2 regions of the Sphingomonas sp. Tas61C01 genome follow, and region 2 is predicted to be linked to the other one. Evidence: predicted binding sites of a transcription regulator. Region 2 holds the regulator's gene; the other holds the start of a gene.
What was found. Region 2 encodes LexA, which represses DNA repair genes until DNA is damaged. Its sites were predicted from a motif close to GTTCCNCNCTTGTTCT; they were not measured.
Positions count from the first base shown of each region.

Region 1: a site for LexA is predicted at 1,610-1,625, ahead of ACT009_RS16860 (DUF6771 family protein). Genes of this name have one in related genera too.

Region 1 is NZ_CP199583.1:3,595,303-3,599,980, forward strand. Features, by position in the region: gene hspQ (heat shock protein HspQ) at 1-197, opposite strand, end outside; tRNA gene ACT009_RS16850 (tRNA-Ser) at 322-411, shown strand; gene ACT009_RS16855 (hypothetical protein) at 1,117-1,404, opposite strand; gene ACT009_RS16860 (DUF6771 family protein) at 1,706-1,855, shown strand; gene ACT009_RS16865 (GH35 family beta-galactosidase) at 2,132-3,817, opposite strand; gene ACT009_RS16870 (LacI family DNA-binding transcriptional regulator) at 3,883-4,678, opposite strand, start outside.
Region 2 is NZ_CP199583.1:259,337-264,014, reverse strand. Features, by position in the region: partial or broken gene ACT009_RS01215 (SGNH/GDSL hydrolase family protein) at 1-371, opposite strand, end outside; gene ACT009_RS01210 (molybdopterin molybdotransferase MoeA) at 656-1,849, shown strand; gene lexA (transcriptional repressor LexA) at 1,905-2,591, shown strand; partial or broken gene ACT009_RS01200 (ComEC/Rec2 family competence protein) at 2,599-4,678, opposite strand, start outside.

The DNA.
Region 1 (4,678 bases), 470 kb from region 2:
GGGCGCACGCCCTCGGGGATCGCGTCGTACCATTCGTCGGTGTTCGCGAACACCGGATCGACGTCGAAGATCACCCCGCGGAAATCGAACATCCGGTGGCGCACAATTTCGCCGATCGAGAAGCGCGCATGGGCGATCGACGGCGCGGCGGCGATCTGGGCGGCCTTGGCCGGGGTCGTTGGGTCGTGACGTGGCATCGCATCAATCTAGTGGTTGTTTCGCGCCGCACAAGCCGAGCCGCTTGCGCACCGAGATCGTCTGCGATAGGAGCCCGCCCTCGACTGGCCCGCCCCCCTGCACAAGGAGGGCGATCGTCCTCGCGGAGAGGTGGCAGAGTGGTCGAATGTACCGCACTCGAAATGCGGCGTGCCCTCGCGGGTACCGTGGGTTCGAATCCCACCCTCTCCGCCACTTTCCCTTATAGACCGCTGTAATCGCACGGTTTTCCGTGCGATCGCATCCGCGACCCACAAGCCAACCTACAACATGAAATCACGTTGCGACGCCGGCGGTGTCGGGCAATGATGCCGCGTGGGGAGACGAATGGATTACAACAGAGACGGTGAGCCGGTGCGGCTTGGTCCGCTAGTTGAACCGTACGCGCGTGACGCGGTGCAAAAGCAGTTCCAAGGTGCGAGCGTACGGTGACCGGGCAGCACGCTATACACCATTCCAGTACATTGTCTTAGATCATGCAAAACCTGAAACAGAATGTATGAAACTTAGCATCGATACTCAAACATTATGGGATATATGGCGTTTAACACCATCCGTGTTCCGACGGTCGAATGGGGAATGGACAGTGAAGTACGATATCCATCTGCTTCATAATCCCGTGACCGTTTGCGCCGCCAATGAAGCGAGGCTGTAAACCACGACAAGCGCCGTACCATCGGTTACGCCGGACGCCCCCCTTCCCAACGGTGAAATCATAGGTTCCACCAAGGCCGCTGTTCACAATCGACGCAACGATCGACGTTACATCGGCACGGGATGAGTTCAGGAACGTCGCGCTAGGATTAACGATGTTCGACGAGAACGTTAGGTCGGTTCCGCTGAACGAGACTGGCTGGTCACCATTAACATTGCTGTTGGACTGATAAAGGTAAGCGGCCGTTACGGTCGCCCCCGAGAGAATGAGAAGCCAAGTGCTTGACCGAATGTACTTATTCCCAATGTTGCGCCACCAAGGTCTGCATTGTTGGGGTTGTTGCTTGGACGAACAATCAACGGTATAAAGGCTGGCTCTAGCGCCGTGAATTCATAGTCACCCCCGACGACCGAACTATATTTCCGATCGGGAATGGTAGAATCGCCACTATAGGCGAGTGGCGTGAAATCAATTGTCTCTGCAACCGCTGGCGCGGCAGTCAGCGACATGAATGCTGTGATGAAGTTTTTCATAAGGCCTCTTGGGCGTGGATCGATCAAACCATGATTAATCGTATCTGATAACCGAGATTAATGGTCAAAGGCGGACACGGGCAATAACTTATCTAATAAACGCTTGTGTTTGTTGACGTAAGTGCTCGCACCCTTGCCACGGCCTTTGTCCGACCGGGCGGGCCTTCCTCATTTTCGCCGTCGAGAAGCAGCTCTTGATTTAATCTGAACGAACGGGGAACATAGCTGTATGATCATGACCATAACCAACCTCCCTAACCAGCTACTGGACGCCATCGCTGACGGGCCGAAGTTTGCCGCCATGCGCGAACGTGCCGCCTTGGTCCTAGCCAATCACCTAGCGGGCAGGCTTGAAAGGCCCTCGCCAGCTTTCGATATGGACCAGCTAAACGTGCCGCTCCCCCCGATGGTGAGTAGCAATGGGCATCGAGCCACTTTCGACGAGGGATGACAAACAAGGGCCAAAAGCCGGTGCCGGTGAAGCTTGATAGGTGGACGCCATCACACCCGGTAGCGGACGCCATAGCTTCCGGCCGCTATTGGTCCGTCGCAACGCTTATTAGACCTCAATTATCGCGGGGACGGTCCACCTTATGGAGGCGTAGCACATGGCGCCCGGGTCCAGCTAGTATCAGCTAATCAGGGCGTGTGCGCTGGCAGCAAGTTAGGCCAGCCTCGACCGGCTGATGTTCCACCTACCCTCATCTCCGCGCAACCCGGACAACGGTCATCGATACCGATAGAGACGAACGCGGTACACCTTGTGGTCGGCAGCATCGGCCGCGAACAGCCGCAGCGATTGGCCCTGGCCGGTTTCGTCGCCGTTGAGGCGGCGGCCGGTCACCGCACCGGCATCGCGCAGGATCTGCTCGTCGATGCTCTCGATCCCGACGATCGTGCGGGCGCCCCCGTCGCTCGTAAAGCTGATCTGCCCGTCTCCGCTGCCTACCACGAGGAACTCGTCAGGACCGGACTGGAGGAACATGGCGGCGATGCGGCTGGCCTGGTCGATATCGCCGCTGGAGCCGTTCGCGCGCGTGATGGTCGCGATGTAATCGCCGATCCGGACTCGGCCGGCGCGCTGTGCCGATCCTTCCATGATCACGGTTTCGATCTTCCCCTCGGCCTGCTTCTGGAGCACGAGCGGTGCAAGGCGCGCCAATTGGCCGTAGATCGCGGTCATCGCCACGTCACCGGCAGCGCCCGCATCAAGGCCGACGCTCACGTCGCCGGCCAGCACGACGCCCTGGCCGTCGACGCCGAACGGGGAAAAGCCGAGCCCCTTCATCGCGCCGATCGTGTAGAGCGCATTGGCGGCGCCGCCGGCGCGGCCGCGCGCCTCCGGTACGAACAACGGGTTGTCCGCTCGACGGTACTCGGACGCCCAGTGGGCGTAATCCTCGAAGTAGATGTCCGGCGCGAGGAAATCGAGCGACGGCGCCCCCGCCTTCCAGATGTCGAGCGAGATCGGCAGCGGGCCGCCCGAATTATATTGGCCCGGTTCGTAATTCGGCCGAATCAATGCCGCGTTGGTGAACATGGGAAGTGCGTATTCGGCCTTCCCCGCGGCGGTCACCTTCTCGATATAGGTCGCATACCACCACGACATGAACAGCGCGTCGGTCGCACTGCCGGTGCCGAAGACCTCTTGCCATGATCCGGCAGTCCGCGCACCGGCCGCTTCCCATGCCGCGCGCAGTTGCGGATGAAGGGTAGTGCGATGCTGCCCCAAGTGCCGGATCAATGCCTCGGGAACGGGGGCAGCGAAGGCGGCTTCCGCGGGGGCGGAATGGTCCCGCGATTCCGGGATGATCCCGACTTCATTCTCGACCTGGACGAACAAGACCGTCTGGCGTGCACCGTCCACCGCCCGCAGGTGCCGCATCAGCTGCGCGAAGGCGCGCGCGTCGGCATCGCGCGAAGCGGCAGAGAAGGGCGACAATCGTTCGGTCCCGCGTCCGTCGCTCGTCTGAACGCGTTCGAACCGCGCCTGATCGCGCTTGACCCACGCTGGTACATAGCTCGAATACGTGTTCTTCCACGTGCCGAACCAAAGGATGACGAGGCGAAGATCGTGCTCGCGCGCGCCTTTCAGCAGGCCGTCGACGTTGCTGAAATCGAAGCGTCCTTCGTGCGGCTCGATCGTCTCCCAAGCCACGGGAACGAGGACCGTGTTGAGGTTCATCGCCTTCAGTTTGGGCCAAATCGGCGCCATGTAGGCCAAGTCGCTGCTGCTCGAATTGTGGGTCTCGCCGCCGAGCACGAGGAACGGCTTGCCGGCCACGATCAACTGGGTCGCCTCGCCACGACGTTCCAGGCGAGGTGCCGGCGACGTCTGCGCATCGGCGCTGCCGACCAACGCAGTCGTGAGGGTCGTCAGCATCAGGCCGATTGCGGGAAGCAGATCTCGCATGGACATCCTCATTTGTTCGTTGTGCGCGCGATGCCGCACGAGGCGGCGTTTGGCTGTGTGCCCATTTAGCGGAGACCCGCCGACCCATCGTGCGCGTTACGCGGCGGACCGTGGGATTCGCGCAGGACGATCACGTGTTCGAGAACGACGTTGTCCGGCTTTGCGCTTGGTCGATCGCTCGCGATCACTTGCACGACGAGCCTGAATGCCACCTCGGTAAGGTCGGCGGTCGGTCGACGTACCGTCGTGAGGGTTGGCCAGATGGTGGTCGCCAGCGACGTATCATCGAAACCGCAGATCGACAGATCCGACGGCACGTCGATGCCGCGGCGATGCGCCACCGACACCGCGGCCGCCGCCATGTCGTCGTTGCTCGCGAAGATAGCGGTCGGCGGGTCCGATAGCGCGAGAAGCTTGTCCGCTGCCTGCATGCCCGATTGATAATCATAGTTGCCGTCCACGATCAGCGCATCGTCGGGCGCGACACCGCCCGCGTGCAGCGCATCCCGATAGCCCTGTAGCCGGTACCTGCTCGACGCGTGGGTTTCCCGCCCTTTCACGAAGCCGATCCGGCGATGCCCGAGCTTCAGCAGATGCGCCGTCATCTCCTTAGCGGCCGCGCAATCGTCGATCCCGATCGAGCGGACGCCCAGGTTGCCATGGGTCGAGCCGGTCGCGACGATCGCCATCCCCGCCCGACGCAACGCGGCCACCAGATCGACGACATCTCCGAGCGGCGGCGCGAGGATCACCCCCTGGATCCCGCGCGCGACCAGGTCGTCGACTATTGCGCCATCCGGTTCCGCTCCCGTCACTTCGCAGAAGGTTAGAATCGCATGCGCGCGGCTCGCCGCCTGCGAG
Region 2 (4,678 bases):
GCGAAAACGTCGTTGCCGCCGAAATTGAGCACGAACAGGCCAGTCGAATCGACCTTGTTCCCGAGTGCCAGATACTGGTTGTAGAAGAAGAGCTGCTCGCCGAGATCGGCCGACGCTGATGTCGTCGTTGCCCGTGCGCCCCCATAGGCGAAGTTGGTGCCGCCGAGCAGCGATGCGGTGGTCGGCTTTCCGAACAGGTCGATGCTCAGCAGGTCGGTATAGTCGTAGCCATTGGTGAAGCGGCCTTCGAAATACCCTTGAGTCGGGTTCGCCCCCGCACCGAGCTTGAGGATGTTGCCGGCGTCGACCAGGCTGTCGCCGAACACCGTCAACGACGTATAATTCGGCGCAGCCTCGGCCGGCACCGCCATCGCCGCGCTCGCTAGGCACACGCCCAGCGTCAACTTCCAGTTCATCGACCTCTCCCGTTTTTATTATGGTAAACGGATGGTAACACCCCGTTAGAAGGGAAGTAAACGGGCCGTGATCATCGGCGAGGTGACTGGTCGACGACGTAAGACAAACGAGCGGCATTCCCCAACCTCATCGTGCTTTCGCAGACGCGGGAGCCCTTCGCGGGGACCCAATGCGGGTCGCGTTACCGCCGCCCCCGAAACTCGGTGCCAAAACCCGCCCGACCATGCCAGATGACGCCATGAACACGCCACCCACCCTAATCCCCGTCGCCGAAGCGCAACGGCGCCTCTTCGCCGCTGCCGCCCCCGTCGCGGCCGATCATCTTCCGATCGCCGACGCCGCCGGCCGCTGGGCCAGCGCCGACATCCTCGCGCGCCGTACCCAGCCCGCGGCGGACCTGTCCGCGATGGACGGTTATGCGATCCGCTACGACGACCTGCCCGGCCCTTGGCAGGTGATCGGCGAAAGCGCCGCAGGCCGCCCCTATGCCGGGTCGATCGCAGCGGGCGGGGCCGTCCGCATCTTCACCGGCGCCGCGATGCCCGCCGGCGCGGACGCGGTGCTGGTGCAGGAGGAGGCGCGACGCGACGGCGCTCACCTGTCGCTAGATGGCGAGGGCCCCACCCGGCGCGGCGGCAATGTCCGCCGCCGCGGGCTCGACTTCAGCGAAGGCGACCGCCTGATCCGCGCCGGCGACCGGATCACTCCCGCGCGGATCGCGCTCGCGATCACCGGGGGCGCCGCCAACCTCCCCGTACACCGCCGGGTCCGGGTCGCGATCGCCGCGACCGGCGACGAGCTGATCCCGCCCGGTGCGCCGCTGAATCCGCTGTCGCTGCCCGAGGGCAATTCGTCGATGCTCGCCGCGATGCTGGCCGATCTGCCGGTCGAGATCGTCCGCCTCGGCATCCTCGCCGACGATCTCGCGACGCTCACCGCCGCCTTCGCCGCGGTCGATGCCGATCTCCTGATCACCACCGGCGGCGCGTCGGTCGGTGATCACGACCTCGTCCGACCCGCGTTGGAGATCGCGGGCGGGGTGATCGACTTCTGGCGGATCGCGCTGAGGCCCGGCAAGCCGATGATGGCGGGACGATTGGGCGAGGCGATGGTGCTGGGGTTGCCCGGCAACCCGGTCTCCGCCTTCGTCACCGCGGTCCTGTTCGCCCGCCCGCTGATCGCGCATCTTGCGGGTGCCGCCGATCCGCTGCCCCGCACCACCCATGCGTTGCTCGGCGAAGACCTCGCCGCCAACGGCGCGCGAACCGATTACCTGCGCGCCGAACTACGCGACGGGCGCGCCTTTGCCTCGACGATCCAGGACAGTTCGATGCTGCTGACGCTCGCCCGGTCGACCTGCCTGATCGTCCGCGAAGCGGGCGCGCCGCCGGCGTCGGCAGGCGACTCGGCGGAAATCCTCGTCATCGCTTGACGGCTTCCAAGATGTTCCATAGAAGTTCTGCGTCTGTTCTGGACGGAGAATATCCATGCTCACGCGCAAGCAGCACGAGCTCGTCTGCTTCATCAACGATCGGCTCGACGAAACCGGGATCTCCCCGTCGTTCGAGGAGATGAAGGAGGCGCTCGACCTGAAATCCAAATCGGGCGTGCATCGCCTGATCTCGGCGCTGGAGGAGCGCAATTTCATCCGCCGTCTGCCCAACCGCGCTCGCGCGCTCGAGGTGTTGCGGATGCCCGAGCGGCCGGAAAAGGCGGCGCGGGCCAAGCCGTCCACCACCGCGGCGGCGCCCCCCCCCGCCAACGTCCGCGCGGTCCCGCAGCCCGCGAACGACGTCATCGAGATCCCGCTGCACGGCCGGATCGCCGCCGGCGTGCCGATCGAGGCGTTCGAAGGCAGCGCGATGCTCGCGGTGCCGGCGGCATTGCTCGGCAACGGCGAACATTATGCGCTGGAGGTATCGGGCGACTCGATGGTCGAGGCGGGCATCCTCGACGGCGACTATGCGCTGATCCGCCGGACCGAGACCGCACGCGACGGCGAGATCGTGGTCGCGTTGATCGACGACAGCGAAGCGACGCTCAAATATTTCCGTCGGGAGGGCGCGATGATCCGGCTCGATCCCGCCAACCGCGCCTATGATCCGCAGCGTTATCCCCCCGCGCACGTCCGCGTCCAGGGTAAGCTCTCGGGTATCCTGCGCCGGTACGACTGATCCGGTCGAGCACCGGCGGATCGCGCCACGGGTGGCGATCCGCCGGGGCCAGCACCGTCGTCACTCGTTCGCTCCCGAGCGTCAGCGCGATGCCGCCGGTCCGGCGTAGCGTCTTCCTGTCGAGCCGCAGCCAGCGCGGCGTGCAACCGCGCGGCAGTCCGCCTTCGTTGACGACGATGTCCGCCGCCCGGCACGCCGCCAGCAGCGCGGCGCGCGGCACCGGATAGGCGCTGCGCAGCGCCATGATCCGCCACGTCCGCCCGCCGGCGACGAGATCGACCAGGCACAGGTCGCGGCTGCACCGCGCATCGGGCTGTTCGGCGAGCAGCAGTGGTTCGCCGTCCACCCCGCCATTCTCCGCGAGCGTCGACCGCGTATAATCGCCGGCCCGGTCGCGCAGGATCGCCAGCCCGGCGCGGGTCCTGACCGCGACGTGGCGACCGTCACCGGTGATCAGCAGGTCGGGCGGCGGGGTAGCGATCGCCCAGATCGCACCCGCCGCGACCGGGACGATCCCCAGCCGCCGCCAGCGCGTCCGCCACAACGCCAGCCACACGCCGCCGATCACCATCGCGGCGAACGCGCCGTCGGGCATCGCAGGCAGCGCCGCCACCGATCCCGGCGCCGCGGCGACCGCGTGCGCCAGCCACAGCAGCAGCGCGATCGCCCGCCCCGCCAGCCACCACAACGGCCCCCCCACCCCCGCCAGGTCGAGCACCAGCGCCGCCGCCTCCAGCGGCATGATAACGAAAGTGGTCAGCGGGATCGCGACGATGTTGGCGGCGGCGCCATAGATGCCCGCCTTGTGGAAATGGTACACCGCGATCGGCATCAGTGCGATCTCGACCGCGATGCCGGTCAGCAGCAGGGCCGCCAGCCCCCGCGCCGCCCGCCGCCCCAACCCTTCGTCGTGCGGCTCCAGGAATGCGCGGACCCGCGGCTGTTCGTGGATCGCGACGATCGCGGTGATCGCGGCGAAGGACAGCTGGAAGCTCGGGCCCGCCAGCGCCTCGGGCCAGGCGAGCAGCACCACCGTCGCGCCGACCGCGACCAGCCGCAGCGTCATCGCCTCGCGCCCCAGCGCCAACGCGACGAGCACCAGCAGCGCCGCGACGCACGATCGGATCGTCGGCACCTCGCTGCCCGTCAGCAACGTATAGCCGATCGCCGCCGTCGCGCCGGCCAGTGCGCCAATCAGCGGAATCCGCGCATGCAGCGCCAGCCACGGGCTCAGCGCCAGCAACCGCGCCACCACCACCATCGTCGCCGCCACCACCGCGGTGATGTGCAGTCCGCTCACCGACAGCAGGTGCGCCAGCCCCGCGCGTCGCATCGCCTCCGCATCCGCCTCCTCGATCGCGCCCTCGTCGCCGGTCGCCAGCGCCGACGCGATCCCGCCGATGCTGCCGTCGAGCCGCCCGGTGATGTGCCGGGTGAGCGCCGCCCGTGGTCCACCGCCCGCGTCGCCGCCGCGCTCCACCGTCACCGGCGCGAACCCGCGCCCGGTCGCTCCGATCCCGGCGAACCACGCGACCCGTGCGAAGTCGTAGGCGCCCGGCACGGCGGGCTGCGGCGGCGGCATCAACCGCGCGCGCAATCGGATCGTCGCACCGCGCACCGCCCCCGCGGGCACGTCGCCGGTGACCAGATTGACCCTGATCCGCCGCGGCAGCGCAGGGCCCGCCACCGGCGCGAGCGTCAGCCGCACCAGGTCGCGCGCGGCAAGCGGCTCGACCTGCTCGACGCGAGCGCCAAACGCCGCGATCGTCGGCCCCGCCAGCACCGGTGCCGCCACCCGTTCCGCGCGCCACCAGATCAGCGCCAGCCCGATCCCCGCACACAGCGCCGCGACCGCCACCACCCGCGCCGCGCGCCCGGTGCCGCCCGCCGCCGCCCCGGCCAGTGCCAGCGCCACCAAGCCGAGCAGCGCCACCGCCCAGCCCTGCGGATCGGGCACCACGAACCAGCACGCAACCCCGCCGCCGATCGCGACCGGCATCCACAGCGGCAGTTGCTCGCGTTCCGCCTCCAGCAGCCGTTCGATCGCGCGGCCCGCCTCGCGCCACGCGGTTTGTCCGCGCCAGGGG